One region of the Comamonas sp. A7-5 genome, then DNA from elsewhere that is predicted to be linked to it. Evidence: riboswitches for the same ligand, from Rfam matches in the RefSeq annotation. Region 1 holds a riboswitch; the other holds the start of a gene.
The links. Region 1 has a riboswitch for glycine ahead of AAIL67_RS05525 (D-amino acid dehydrogenase). Riboswitches for the same ligand answer to the same signal wherever they lie in the genome.
Positions count from the first base shown of each region.

Region 2: linked by a shared signal. The riboswitch ahead of gcvT (glycine cleavage system aminomethyltransferase GcvT) and the one ahead of AAIL67_RS05525 (D-amino acid dehydrogenase) in region 1 are both predicted to bind glycine.

Region 1 is NZ_JBCPWO010000002.1:559,765-567,018, reverse strand. Features, by position in the region: gene AAIL67_RS05530 (amino acid permease) at 1-339, opposite strand, end outside; glycine riboswitch at 883-982, shown strand; gene AAIL67_RS05525 (D-amino acid dehydrogenase) at 1,154-2,422, shown strand; gene AAIL67_RS05520 (amino acid permease) at 2,523-3,953, shown strand; gene AAIL67_RS05515 (DMT family transporter) at 4,076-5,008, opposite strand; gene nhaA (Na+/H+ antiporter NhaA) at 5,358-6,746, shown strand; gene AAIL67_RS05505 (alpha-hydroxy acid oxidase) at 6,823-7,254, opposite strand, start outside.
Region 2 is NZ_JBCPWO010000001.1:59,387-66,640, forward strand. Features, by position in the region: gene AAIL67_RS00260 (HlyD family efflux transporter periplasmic adaptor subunit) at 1-558, shown strand, start outside; gene AAIL67_RS00265 (DHA2 family efflux MFS transporter permease subunit) at 574-2,187, shown strand; gene AAIL67_RS00270 (hypothetical protein) at 2,257-2,586, opposite strand; gene AAIL67_RS00275 (MBL fold metallo-hydrolase) at 2,737-3,819, shown strand; gene AAIL67_RS00280 (hypothetical protein) at 3,833-4,423, shown strand; glycine riboswitch at 4,512-4,622, shown strand; glycine riboswitch at 4,642-4,767, shown strand; gene gcvT (glycine cleavage system aminomethyltransferase GcvT) at 4,832-5,968, shown strand; gene gcvH (glycine cleavage system protein GcvH) at 6,091-6,465, shown strand; gene AAIL67_RS00295 (hypothetical protein) at 6,513-7,061, shown strand; gene gcvP (aminomethyl-transferring glycine dehydrogenase) at 7,152-7,254, shown strand, end outside.

The sequences.
Region 1 (7,254 bases):
CCAGAAGTTCCAGCCCAGCGCAAAGCCGAAGCCTCGATCCACATAGCGCGAGGCATAGGTAGAGAAAGAGCCGGCCACAGGCATGAAGGCGGCCAGCTCGCCCAGGCTGGTCATGATGTAGTACACCATGATGCCGATGAGCAGATAGGTGAGCACGGCACCACCAGGGCCGATCTGGGCGATGGCCGAGCCGGAGGCCACGAACAGGCCCGTTCCGATGGCGCCGCCAATGGCAATCATGCTCAGGTGGCGCTGCTTGAGCACCCGGTGCAAGCGGGGCTGGTTATCGTCACCATCACCAGTCGGCGCGAGCTGCTGGCTTGAGTTGGGTTGGGACATAAATGTCTTGTTGTAATGGTTTGCGCCCATCCGGACAAAACACCCAACCATCCCGCAGGCGCTGCGACAGGCAACGCAAAAAGGCGACCATGACGGTCGCGGGCAACAAGGACAAAGGAACGAAGCCATGACAGCAGAACGCCATGGCGGATAGGCCAGTTGCATCCTGAATCGGCAGCCACCCCAGTCGGGCGCTTCAATGGCAAAGCGGTGATATCGCCGGGCCCATTGACAGGCAAAGACGATATTTTGCCCAAATCCACCGCAGGCCATGACCCGCTGTGCCAATGCAGGGGCTGACTCTGGGGCTGCTCAGGTGTACTTGACAGAGCTTACTGCTATGAATTTAGAAGCACACTGTGCTTTAATAAATTCATTTTCATAGACAAATAATCCATATTTCATTGAAGGATAAGCGGCAATCGCTATCAAATAGCGTGAACCCGACATGAGCAGCCATGGCTGGGCCCTGGCGCAGAAGTCTAGAAAACCCGTATATCCAGGCACCGCCGTTCTTCCTACATTTGCCCACAGGCTCTCAGCCCGGTGATGCCGAGAGAGACTGCAGCGCAAACTTGGCGTATGCAGCGCCGAAGGAGCAACCGCCCCGGAAACTCTCAGGCCAAAGGATCGGCATCGCTTTCACACACTCTGAAGAATGTCCGGACGTCATCGTCCGCCGGGCATACCGAAGGAGCAAGCGAGCAGCGCCGCAAGGCCCTGCCTCGTGAATCTCTCAGGTCCAGAACAGAGGGGGCGTCCGCTGCGCATGTTGCGCACGGGCTCCACCCTTGACGTTTCTGGAATCTGAATCATGAAGACAATCGCCGTCATCGGCGGTGGCATCACTGGCGTGACCACCGCCTACGCCCTCGCACGCCGCGGATTTTCCGTCACCCTGTTCGAGAAACAGCGCTATGCCGCCATGGAAACCTCGTTCGCCAATGGCGGCCAGCTCTCGGCCTCGAACGCCGAGGTCTGGACCCATTGGTCCACCATCGTCAAGGGCCTCAAGTGGATGCTCAAGAGCGATGCTCCACTGCTGCTCAACCCCAGGCCCAGCTGGCACAAGATTTCCTGGTTCTGCCAGTTTCTCGCTGCCATCCCCCATTACGAGAAAAACACCGTGGAAACCGCCAGGCTGGCGATTGCGGCACGCGAGCACCTGTTTGACTGGGCGGCCAGCGAAGGCATTGACTTCGATCTGAAGCAAAAAGGCATCTTGCATATCTACCGCGACCGAGCAGGCTTTGAACATGCGGGCAAGGTTTCCCGGTTGCTGGCCAAAGGCGGCCTGGAGCGCCGCGCCGTGACACCGCAGGAGATGCGCTCCATAGAGCCGACCCTCTCCGGAACCTTCTATGGCGGCTACTTCACCGAGAGCGACTCCACGGGAGACATCCACAAGTTCACCAGCGGCCTGGCTGCCGCCTGCGAACGACTGGGCGTGCAATGCCGCTACGGCCAGGAAATCGTGTCGGTGAACAGCAACGGCAAGCAGGCCAGCGTGACCGTGCGCCAGGGCCTGGAAACCGAGACCTCGACTTTCGACGCCATGGTGGTCTGCGCAGGCACGGCCAGCCGCGCCCTGGCCGCCCAGCTGGGCGACAGCGTCAACATCTATCCGGTCAAGGGCTATTCCATCACGGTCAATCTGCCGGACGAAGCCAGCCGCGCCGCAGCCCCTGTGGTGAGTCTGCTGGACGACGAGACCAAGCTGGTCACCAGCCGCCTCGGCGACGATCGCTTCCGAGTTGCCGGTACGGCGGAGTTCAACGGCTTCAACAAGGACATCCGCGCCGACCGCATCCGTCCACTCATCGAATGGGTGCAGCAATGCTTCCCCGGCGTCAGCACGCGCAGCGTCGTGCCCTGGGCGGGCCTGCGCCCCATGATGCCGGACATGCTGCCGCGCGTGGGCCCTGGCAACAAGCCCTGCGTGTTCTACAACACCGGCCACGGCCATCTGGGCTGGACCTTGTCCGCCGTCACCGCCGACATGGTCGGCGACCTCGTGCTGCAGTCCATGGGCAGCGCCAGCAGACAGCCCCGACCGGCCACGCTGAGCACCGCCAGCGCCTGACCACGACCTGAAAACCTCATCAACAAGCCAGACACGGTAGCCGCAGCGCCCCGTGAGGGGCAGCTGTTGCCGTGTGAATGGCAAAACGGAGACATACAACATGAGTCGAAATCATCCAAGCGCAGCCGGGGAGTCGCTGCAGCAGACAGGGGAGCTGGAGCGCGGCCTCAAGGACCGGCACATCCAGCTGATCGCCCTGGGCGGCGCCATTGGCGTGGGCCTGTTCCTGGGCTCGGCCAAGGCAATCCACAAGGCTGGTCCGCTGCTGCTGGTCAGCTACGCCATCGCGGGGCTGGCCATCTTCTTCATCATGCGGGCACTGGGCGAGTTGCTGGTGCACCGCCCGGTGGCCGGCTCTTTTGCCACCTATGCCGAAACCTATGTCAGCCCCTGGGCCGGGTTCGTCACCGGCTGGACCTACTGGTTCACCTGGGTGGTGACAGGCATGGCGGAGCTCACGGCCATAGGCATCTACACCCACTACTGGTTTCCGGCCATTCCGCAATGGGTTCCGGCGCTCGCCACGCTGGCCGTGCTGCTGGGCGTGAATCTGATTGCGGTCAAGGTCTTCGGCGAGCTGGAATTCTGGTTCGCGCTGATCAAGGTCGTGACCATTGTTGCCACGCTGGTTCTGGGTGTGGCCATCATCACCACGGGCTGGGGACCGCTGGGCCAGACGGCAAGCTTCACCAATCTCTGGTCGCATGGCGGCTTTGCGCCCGTGGGCATGGTGGGCGTGGTCTTCACCTTGCAGATAGCCTGCTTTGCCTATTCCGGCGTGGAGCTGATAGGCGTGACAGCCGGTGAAGCCGAGTCCCCCGAGAAAGTGCTGCCCCGTGCCACCAACAGCATCGTCTACCGCATTCTGATCTTCTATATCGGCGCCCTGATCGTCATCATGTCGCTGGTGCCCTGGAACGAACTCAGCCCCGACATGAGCCCCTTCGTCCATGTCTTCGACAAGCTGGGCATTCCTGCCGCAGCCGGCATCATCAACTTCGTGGTCATCACCGCCGCCGCCTCTTCGTGCAACAGCGGCATCTTCAGCACGGGCCGCATGCTCTACACGCTGGCGCAATTCAAACAGGCGCCCGCCAGGCTGGGCCGGGTCAATGCGCGCCATGTGCCTGCGGCCGGCCTTGTGCTGTCGGCGGCATTCATGCTGCTTGGCGTGGTGCTGAACTATCTGGTGCCCGAGGAGGCCTTCATCTACGTGACCAGCATTGCCACCATCGGCGCCGTGTGGACCTGGGGCATCATCGTCTTTGCCCATCTGCGCTATCGCCGCGCCGTCAGGCTGGGGCGTGCTGCTGCCGTGGCCTACCGCATGCCCGGCGCGCCGTTCACCAACTGGTTTGTGCTGGCCTTTCTGGCCGTGGTGCTGGTCTGCCTGTCGCTGGATGCCAGCACCCGCGTGGCGCTGTATATCGCGCCCCTGTGGTTTGCGCTGCTGACGATCGGCTACCGGCTCTACGCGGTCAAGCCCGAGCAGCGCCAACGCCTGGCGCAAGCGCAGCAGCAAGCCGCCTGAGGCGCAGCACAGCCGCGGTAGCATGCTATTGATTTAGAAGCTTCTTGCGCTTTTTCATAGTTCATTTCAAATGACTTTTAGCTTTGAAAATGAGACTAAACAAGCGCAGGAAGCTCTTGAAATCAGAGCTGCAGACAGATCAGCACCAGGCCCAGCATCATCAGCGCCATGCCCAGCTTTTCCGTCAATGAGAGCTTCTCGCTGAACACCTTGCGCGAGACGATATAGCTGAACACCACCTCCACCATGCCCAGGGTGCGCACGGCGGCCGCCCCCTGCATGGCATAGGCGGTGAACCAGGCCAGCGAGGCTGCAGCGCCCATGCTGCCGGCCAGCAGCGAGATGCGCCAGGCCTTGAAGATGGGGCGCAGGCCCTGTTCATGGGTTCTGGCAATCCAGGCGCTCATGACGACGGACTGCATGGCCTGCGCGATCAGCACGCCCCAGGCCCCCGACAACCAGGGCGAGCTCACTCCCAGTGTTGCGATCTCGACCGCGCCGCCGCGAAAGCCCACCGTGGCCAGCGCAAAACAGGCGCCGCAGATCAGCCCGTAGACCGAGGATTTGCTGGTCCAGGCCGAGAGCGTGAACAGTTGCCCGCGCGGCGGCAGCGACAGCATCAACACGCCCACCGTGGCCAGCACCATGGCCAGCAGCGCCAGCCGGGTCGGCAGCTCATGCAGGAACATGGCGGCAAACAGGGCCACCTGCAGGACCTCGGTCTTGGACAGCGTGACCGCCACGGCAAAGTTGCGTTCCTTCATGGCCATGAGCAAGGCAGCCGTGGCCGCAACCTGAAAGAAGGCACCAAGCGCGATCCAGCCCAGATACGCGGCGCTGAACTTCGGCAGCACCTGGGACGGATCGCCCAGACCATACAGCGCCAGCAGATAGATGGCAGCAAACGGCAAGCCATAGAGAAAGCGCACCAGCGTGGCTGGCAAGGTGCCGACCTGCGCCGTCAGCGAGCGCTGGGCCGTGTTGCGCACCGTCTGCGCCGCCGCCGCAAACAGCACCACTCCCACCCACAAATATTCCATTCCTATGCCCGGCATGAGACGCTTTCTTTTCTGTTAGCGCGCCAGCATAGCGCCGGCTGCCGGACGGTGCTGACGCGATTCGTGCAGTCCACCCGCTCAAGCCAAGGCGACGTGAAGCACGAACGGCTTCCGTTCTGATGACGAAGTCTCCACCCCGGAAAAATAACCTCAAATCCAGACCATTGCTGCGTCTTTAGCTACAATTTCTGCTGGGTGCCCGCCGCACGAGGTGGCGATGGCAGGTGAATGTTCATGCGCAGGTCGGGCCGCCAGCGCACCAGTCGTTTGCAGTGCAGACGGCACCAGCAGGCATTGCCTCAGGTGCCGCACGCCTTCAGCGTACGACTCAGACACCTACCGACACATGGACCCACAAACACTTGTGCAGGCCCCTGCGCCTTTTGCATCCCAAAATTCCCCCCGTGTTTCCGCACTGCAATCCGCGACCGAGCGCGTGCAGGCACAAATCTCGCACCTGCTGCATATCGAATCCTTTGCCGGCATGGTGCTCATGCTGGCCGCTGCGGCAGCCCTGATCTGGGCCAACTCCGGCGCGGCGCAAAGCTACTTTGCACTGTGGCATGCCCCCGTCGCGCTGACGCTTGGCCCATGGAGCTTCAGCACCGATCTGCATTTCATCGTCAACGATGTGCTGATGACGGTGTTCTTTCTGGTCGTGGGCATGGAGATCCGGCGCGAGCTGCACAACGGCGCGCTGGCCAGCCTGCGCCAGGCCAGTCTGCCGCTAATCGCTGCCATCGGCGGCGTGGCCGTGCCCGCACTCATCTACGTGGCCCTGGCGGGCAACGACAGGACGCTGCTCAACGGCTGGGCAATTCCGACGGCGACCGACATCGCGTTTGCCGTGGGCGTGCTGGCCCTGCTGGGCCGCAATATCCCGGGTGCACTGCGTATCTTCCTGCTGGCCCTGGCCATCATCGACGACATCGTGGCCGTGCTCATCATCGCCTTCTTCTACTCCGGCGGCCTGCAGGCCATGGGCTTTGTGGTTGCCGCAGCCGGCGTGCTGCTGGTGCTGCTGTTCAACCGCATGGGCATTGCCGCCGCGCCCCTGTATGTGCTGCCCGGAGCCATTCTCTGGTTCGGTCTGCTCAAGACCGGCGCTCATCCCACCCTGGCAGGTGTGGTGCTGGGTCTGATGACGCCTGTATTTGTACGCCCCGCTTCCATGCCGCTGCTGATCACGGCACAGACGGCCATGCGCAGGGCCGGCGAGCAGATGCTGAGCGGCCGGCCCGATCCGCAGCACCTGCTGCAGGAGTTGCGCACTGCCCAGCTCGCACAGCGCGACCTGCTGCCGCCTGCTCTGCGCCTGCCCATGATTCTTCATCCATGGGTGGCTTTTTGCATCATGCCCATCTTTGCGCTGGCCAATGCCGGTGTGCAGTTCTCGGGCATAGACCTGAGCGCAGCCGCACCGCAGACCACGGCCATGGCCGTGCTGGTGGCCCTGGTGCTGGGCAAGCCCCTGGGGGTCTTCATCTGCACCTGGCTGGCCGTCAAGAGCGGGCTGTGCAGCCTGCCCGAGGGCCTGAACTGGCGCGGTGTGCTGCTGGTGGGCCTGCTGGCCGGCATAGGTTTTACCATGTCCATCTTTGTCGGCGGTCTGGCCTTTGCGGATGCGAGCCTGCTGGGCGCGGCCAAGCTGGGCATTCTGGCCGGCTCGGCCATGGCAGCCTTGCTGGGGCTTGGTTATGGATTTGCCATGCGCAAGCGTTTCGAGCAGCCCTGAACGCCACGACACACCGCCGGAAAATCAAAAAGGTCAGTCCTGCAAAGGACTGACCTTTTTTCATGCCGCAGAACAATCAGCTCTGCTCGAAAGGTTTCGGGTAAGTGCCGGGCAACAGAATTTCTTTGCCGACCTGGTTGATATTGGTGTGCCCGCAGAAGGCCATGGTGGTATCGAGCTCCTTGTGAATGATCTGCAGCGCCTTGCTCACGCCGGCCTGGCCATAAGCACCCAGACCATAGAGGAAGCTGCGACCTATCATCGTGCCCTGCGCACCCAGTGCGCGGGCCTTGAGCACGTCCTGACCGCTGCGAATGCCGCCATCCATCCAGACTTCGATGTCCTTGCCCGCAGCCTCTGCAATCGATGGCAAGGCTGCAATCGAAGAAGGCGCGCCGTCAAGCTGACGGCCGCCATGGTTGCTGACCACCAGCGCGTCAGCACCGCTTTGTGCAGCCAGACGCGCATCTTCGGCATCCATCACACCCTTGAGAATGATCTTGCCGCC
Region 2 (7,254 bases), on a different contig from region 1:
CAACTGGGCCAGCGCGTGGCCGCCGGCTCGCCGTTGCTGACCGTGGTCGATCTGCACAAGCTCTGGGTGGATGCCAACTTCAAGGAAAGCCAGCTGGCCGATCTGCGCATGGGCCAGAAGGTGGAGCTGACCGCCGACGTCTACGGCGACAAGACCACGTACGAAGGCAAGGTCGTGGGCCTGGGTGCGGGCACGGGTGCGGCGTTTGCGCTGCTGCCCGCGCAGAACGCCACCGGCAACTGGATCAAGGTGGTGCAGCGCGTTCCCGTGCGCATCAGCCTGGAGCCCGAAGCGCTCAAGCAGCACCCGCTGCGTGTAGGCCTGTCCATGGACGTGAAGGTCGATATCCGCGACAAGGACGGCCAGGCCCTGGCCAGCACGCCGCGCAGCGAGCCCGTGGCCCAGACCACCGTCTATGACGGCAGCCTGGCCCAGGCCGAGCAGCGCATCCAGCACATCATCGCGGGCGACAAGCTGCCTGCGCTGACCCAGCTGGCCTATCTGCCCGCCCCGGCCCCGGCCGTGCCCGCCCAACCCGCTGCCCAGCCTGCGCAGTAAGACGCGGAATCAGCCATGACTTCCTCGACTTCTGCCAATCCCGGAGCGGGCGCCTCGCCACCGGCTCCGGCGGCCCGCCCCATGCCGCCAGCCATAGCCCCGCTCAAGGGCGCGCAGCTCGCCCTGGGCACGCTGGCACTATCGCTGGCCACCTTCATGAACGTGCTGGACTCGTCCATCGCCAACGTGGCCATTCCGGCTATCTCCGGCGATGTGGGCGTCAGCCCCAGCCAGGGCACCTGGGTCATCACCAGCTTCGGCGTGGCCAATGCCATCTCCGTGCCGCTGACGGGCTGGCTCACCCAGCGCTTTGGCGCCGTGCGCCTGTTCACCATGAGCGTGCTGCTGTTCGTACTGACCTCCTGGCTCTGCGGCTTTGCCTCCTCGCTGGAGATGCTGGTACTGTTCCGCGTGCTGCAAGGCGCCGTGGCCGGCCCCATGATTCCGCTGTCGCAGACCCTGCTGCTGTCCAGCTATCCGCCCGCCAAGGCCGGTGTGGCGCTTTCACTCTGGGGCGTGACGACCCTGGTCGCGCCCGTGGTGGGACCGCTGCTGGGCGGCTGGATCACGGACAATATTTCCTGGCCCTGGATCTTCTACATCAACGTGCCCGTGGGCCTGCTCTCGGCCCTGATGACCTGGAGCATCTACCGCCACCGCGAAACGCCCACGCGCAAGCTGCCTATCGACACCGTGGGCCTGTCCCTGCTCGTGCTCTGGGTGGCGGCGCTGCAGCTGATGCTGGACAAGGGCAAGGAACTCGACTGGTTCGCCTCCAATGAAATCATCGCCTTTGCGGTGATCGCTGTCGTGGCTTTTGCCGTGTTCGTGGTCTGGGAGCTGACCGACGCCCATCCCGTCGTCGATCTGCGCCTGTTCAAGAGGCGCAACTTTGCGGCCGGCTCGATCGCGCTGTCCATCGCCTATGGTCTGTTCTTCGGCAATGTGGTGCTGCTGCCGCTGTGGCTGCAGCAATGGATGGGCTACACCTCCACCTCCGCCGGCCTGGCCCTGGCGCCGGTGGGCCTGCTGGCCATCCTGCTCACGCCCATGGTGGGCCGCAAGGTCGGTGTCTGGGATCCGCGCAAAATGGCCACGATTGCCTTCATCGTGTTTGCCATGGTGCTGTGGATGCGCTCGAAGTTCACCGTGGAGACCGACTTCGCCCACATCCTGATTCCCACGCTGATCCAGGGCGGCGCCATGGCCTTCTTCTTCATTCCGCTGACCACCATCACGCTGAGCGGACTGACGCCGGATCGCATTCCTGCCGCCGCAGGTCTGTCCAACTTCGTGCGGATCACGGCCGGCGCCATGGGCACCTCGATTGCCACCACGCTCTGGGAAAGCCGGGCTTCCATGCACCATGCGCATCTGACCGAACTGCTGGTGCAGGGCCAGGGCACGTTTGCCAGCACGGTCAGAATCCTGCAGGCCGCAGGCATGAGTGCCGAGCAGGCCTATGCCCAGATCAACCGGCTGATCGATCAGCAGGCCTTCACGCGGGCCGCCGACGACATCTTTCTGGCGTCGTCCTTTCTGTTCCTGAGCCTGATCGTGCTGATCTGGTTCACCAAGCGCCCGGCCTCTGCCGCAGGAGCCTCCGACGCGGCCGCCGGCGCACACTGATTAACTTCAGAATAAATTGGCTGATAACGCTTGAATCACAAGCGTTATCAGCTATTTTTTTGATAGCTCCTAAGCGCCATCAGCCTGCTTGTCCAGGCGCCGCAAAAACACCTGCAACTCCTTGACGACCTGGGCATCGCCCTTGGCCTGGGCGCAGCTCAGCCCTTGCTGCCAGGCGGCTCGCGCCGCCTGCGCATCGCCCAGCGCCAGCTCCACCTTGCCCAGCTGCTTCCAGGCAACGGAGTATTCGGCATCCAGTGCCGTGGCCTTGCGCAGATGCTCGCGCGCCACGGCCATCTGCTCGTCGTCGGCATAGGCCTTGCCCAGGGTATAGCGCAGCAGCGCACCGTCCTTGCCGGCCGCCAGCATGCTCTCCAAATTGTGAACCATGGGATTCATGTGTATTTGCTCCTCGGACAGCGAGTGTCGCATCCGCCCCGAGAAAGCAGCTGAATGGCCGTGCCTGTGTTACGGCCTCTTGCAAGCCGGCTCTTGCAGCGCTGCAAACCATCCCAAACTGCGGCCAATGTCTTACTAAGGCGCCCGATCTTGTTTCGCAAACCAAGTCTCTCCACCTCCATCACCAACTACGAGGACTCGCCCCAGTATTCGGGCGGGCGTTTTCGCAACACGCATCCGCGTCCGGCCAACAGCCCCAAGCCCGATGCCGGGACGCTATGGAAGTTCTTCTTCAACAAACCGGCCGATTCCCAGCCGGGCCAGGCGCTGCCCGTTTTGCCGCTGAGCACGACCGAGTTGAACCTCGCGCCCGAACGCAGCCTGTATCGCCTGGGCCATTCGACACTGCTGATAAAGCTGCGCGGCGGCTGGTGGCTGACGGACCCGGTGTTTTCCGAGCGCGCCTCGCCGCTATCGTTTGCCGGCCCCAAGCGCTTTCATGCCCCGCCGATCACCCTGGACAAGTTGCCTGCCTTGCGCGGAGTGCTGCTCTCTCATGACCACTACGACCATCTGGACCGCGCCACCATTCGCGTGCTCGCGCCCAAGGCGGGCATTTTTCTCTGCCCCTTGGGAGTGGGAGACAGACTGGTGGCCTGGGGCGTGCCGACCGACAAGATCGTGCAGCATGACTGGTGGCAGGGCAGCGAGGTCGACGGCCTGCGTTTCACTGCCACGCCGGCCCAGCATTTCTCGGGGCGCAGCCTGCGCGACGGCAACCGTACGCTCTGGGCTTCCTGGACCATAGAAGACCGCCAGGCCGGCAGGCCGCTGCGCGTCTTCTTCAGCGGCGATGGCGGCTACTTCGACGGTTTTGCCGAAATCGGCAGGCACTTCGGCCCTTTCAATGTCACGTTGATGGAGACCGGCGCCTATGACGCCCACTGGCCCTATGTCCATATGCATCCGGCACAGACCGTGCAGGCACACCGGGATCTCGGCGGCCAGTGGCTGCTGCCCATACACAACGGCACTTTCAACCTCGCCATGCATGCCTGGTGGGACCCCTTCGAGCAGATCCTGAGCCTGGGCAGGCAGCACGGCATAGAGATCGCCACGCCCATGATGGGCGAGCGCCTGGACCTGAACGCTCCGCATGCGGGCTCGGCCTGGTGGCGCGCCTGCGCCGAGGCCGACAGCAAGGGACTGGATCTGCGCCCCGCGCAACCCTGAAGGTACGGCCCGCATGGCCGACAATGTCCTCATGGACATTTCGCGCACCTCACACCTTGCCGCCGCCTGCGCCGCGTCTCTGACCGCCTTGCTGCTCGGAGCCTGCTCCCACCTCTCCGATGGCAGCCAGCCCAAGCAGCCGCCGAGTGCCGGCATCCCGAGCACAGTTTCCGGGCAGCCTGGGCCGACGCCGGCTCCGCCACTGGACACGCAGCACAGGCGGCCACAGAGCATGGAATGGCCTGCCTGGATCAAGGCAGACTGCACACCCCCCGCCCAGCTCGATCGGCAACCGCAGCCACGCCGCCACACCACGCCTTTCATCAGCGCCCACTGGTTTCCGAACGGGCTGGAGACCACGGTGGTCTTCCGCCTGGAAGTCACGGCCCAGGGCGAACTCGGCCGTGTGGCCTACCAGCCCGCCGATACCGATCCCCGCATCGTGAAGTCCATCATGCGCTCGCTCGAACGCTGGAAGTTCAAGCCCGGCATGCGCCAGGGCCAGTCCGTGACGTCCTGCTTCGAGCAGCCCTACCAACTGGTGTTTCCGCGCCAGGAGATCGATGTTCCTCGTACGCCCGCCATGAACACAGAACCGCAGTGAGACCGCAAGCTCAATTCCAGCGATCTGTGCTCGAAAACCCCAGAGTCCATCCGATTCGGTGGTGCAAGCCCCTTGCCCACCGCTAGAATCGCCAAGGTCAGGAGAGAGTGCCTGCAGCTTGAAGCTGCCTCGCACCGCCGAAGGCGCAGACCCCCAACCCGGTGTCAAAACGCTCAGGCAAAAGGACTGACAAGCGCTGCAAGGTGTGCAAACCTGCAGCGTCCCTTGCTGGAGAGAGATGCAGGCCGTCATTTCGTATGTGCGCCGGCATCCACCGAAGGAGCAAACTGCCCGATGCAATGCGTGCAGTGAATCTCTCAGGTAAAGCGGACAGCAGGGCAAGCCCGCCACGCATGGCCCCGCCATGCATGGCCACTCATTTTGGTTTGACCACCGGAGCGCTTGCCTGTGACTGCTGCTGACACCTCTTCCGATCTGCGTTCCACACCGCTGTTTGCACTGCACCAGAAACTGGGTGCCCGCATGGTGCCGTTTGCCGGCTACGCCATGCCCGTGCAATACCCTCAAGGCCTGATGGCCGAGCATCTGCACACGCGCAAGGCCGCCGGCCTGTTCGATGTCTCGCACATGGGCCAGTTGCTGTTGCGCGGCCCCGATGCCGCCGCCGCGCTCGAATCGCTGATGCCCGTCGATATCATGGACCTGGGCCTGCACAAGCAGCGCTACGGCCTGCTGCTCGATGAACAAGGCGGAATTCTCGACGACCTGATGTTCGTCAACCGCGGCGATGATCTGTTCCTCATCGTCAACGGTGCCTGCAAAGAGGCCGATATCGCTCATATCCAGAACCGCATCGGTAGCCACTGCGAGGTCGTCCCACTGCCCGATCGCGCCCTGCTGGCCCTGCAAGGCCCGCAAGCCGTCACTGCCCTCTCGCGTCTGATTCCCGGTGTGACGCAACTGGTCTTCATGACCGGCAATTACTTCGACTGGCAAGGCCATGCGCTCTACATCACGCGCAGCGGCTATACGGGCGAGGACGGCTTTGAAATCTCCCTGCCCGGCGAAGCTGCCGAAGCCTTTGCCGAAGCTCTGCTGGCACAGCCCGAGGTAGCCCCCATCGGTCTGGGCGCGCGCAACTCGCTGCGCCTAGAAGCCGGACTTTGCCTGTACGGCAACGACATAGACACCAGCACCACCCCGGTGGAAGCTGCGCTGAACTGGGCCATGCAGAAAGTACGCCGCACCGGCGGCGAGCGCGAAGGCGGTTTTCCCGGTGCGGCCATCGTGCTGGAGCAATTGCAGAACCCTCAGTCTCTGCGCCGCAAGCGCGTGGGCCTGATCGCGCTGGAACGCATTCCCGTGCGCGAGCCCGCCGTGCTGGAAAACATGGACGGACAGCATATCGGCCACATCACCAGCGGCCTGCTCAGCCCCACGCTCAACCAGCCCGTGGCACTGGCCTATGTCGAGCCCGACTATGCCGCCATCGATACGGAAATCTTCGCCATGGTGCGCGGCAAGCCCGTGCCCATGAAGGTGGTCGCCACGCCCTTCGTCCCCACCCGCTACTACCGCGGCTAGGTCTGCCGCCGCGCATGAGACGGGCCAGTTTGCCAAACAGCTGCCAGAACACCGCTAAAGTGCGAACTGGACCTTTCTCAAACAACACCCGATTCCCCTGAATCCCCCATCTGGAGCTTTCCATGAGCATCAAGTATTCCAAAGAACACGAATGGATCAACGCCGCTGACACCAATGCCGCCATCGTCGGCATCACCGTACACGCACAGGATGCGCTGGGCGATGTGGTGTTTGTGGACCTGCCTGCCGTGGGCTCCACCTTCAAGGCCGGCGACGTGGCTGGCGTGGTCGAATCCGTCAAGGCCGCTGCCGATGTCTACATGCCCGTGACCGGCGAGATCGTCGAAGTCAACGAAGCCCTGCGCGATGACCCGTCGCTCGCCAACAGCGACCCACTGGCCGCAGGCTGGTTTTTCAAGGTCAAGATGAGCAATGTGGGCGAGCTCGAAGCTCTGATGGAAGAGACCGCCTACAACGACTTCGCCAAGGACAACTAAGCGTATCAACGGCCCTCGCATTGCGAAGGCCGTTTTTGCATGCAGCCATGAGCACCATTCTGTATTTTGACGATCCGGACGTCGGTCTCGCCCGCGAGACCAGCCACCCGACCTTTGCGCGCATCGCAGCCCAGGACTTCTATTACGACGGCGGTGACGACTTCAGCCCCTTCGGCAGCGATGATGGCAGCGACACACTGGCCGCTCTTCAAGAGTGGTACCAGGAGCAAACAGGCGGCAACGCCAAGGCCCTGCGCTTTTTGCAGCAGCAACTGAGCAACTGGGATCTGCCCGTGCCCGAGGGCATGCTCGCTCATGACGATGCGGCCAAGGCCCAGTGGCTGGCCAGCGATGACATGAACCAGATCTATCTGCGCTCGGTCTGCCGTGCACACGTGGCCACCGCCTTTGGTCAGCTCAAGATCACAGGCAGCATCGATGCCGATCTGCAACAGCAAGCCCTGCTTGCCCTGGCCTGCCAGCAATGGCTGAACACCATGGCACGCAGCAAATATCCCGATTGGGAATATGCAGACCAGGAAAGCGAACGCCTGGCTCTGATGAATACCGCGCTGGAACAAGCCAGCGCTGCTTGAAGCACCGGCCGCATGCCTTCAGGCATACGGCATTCACGCATGCCTGGCATGCAAACCGTCAGTCACAGTATTTGAGAATAGGTCCCTCCCATGCTGATGTCGCCTCCCGCCCCCGTCGCTTCCCTGGAAGCGCTGGAAAACAGCCACGAATTCATCCCCCGTCATATAGGCCCGGACGCCGATGAGCAGCAAA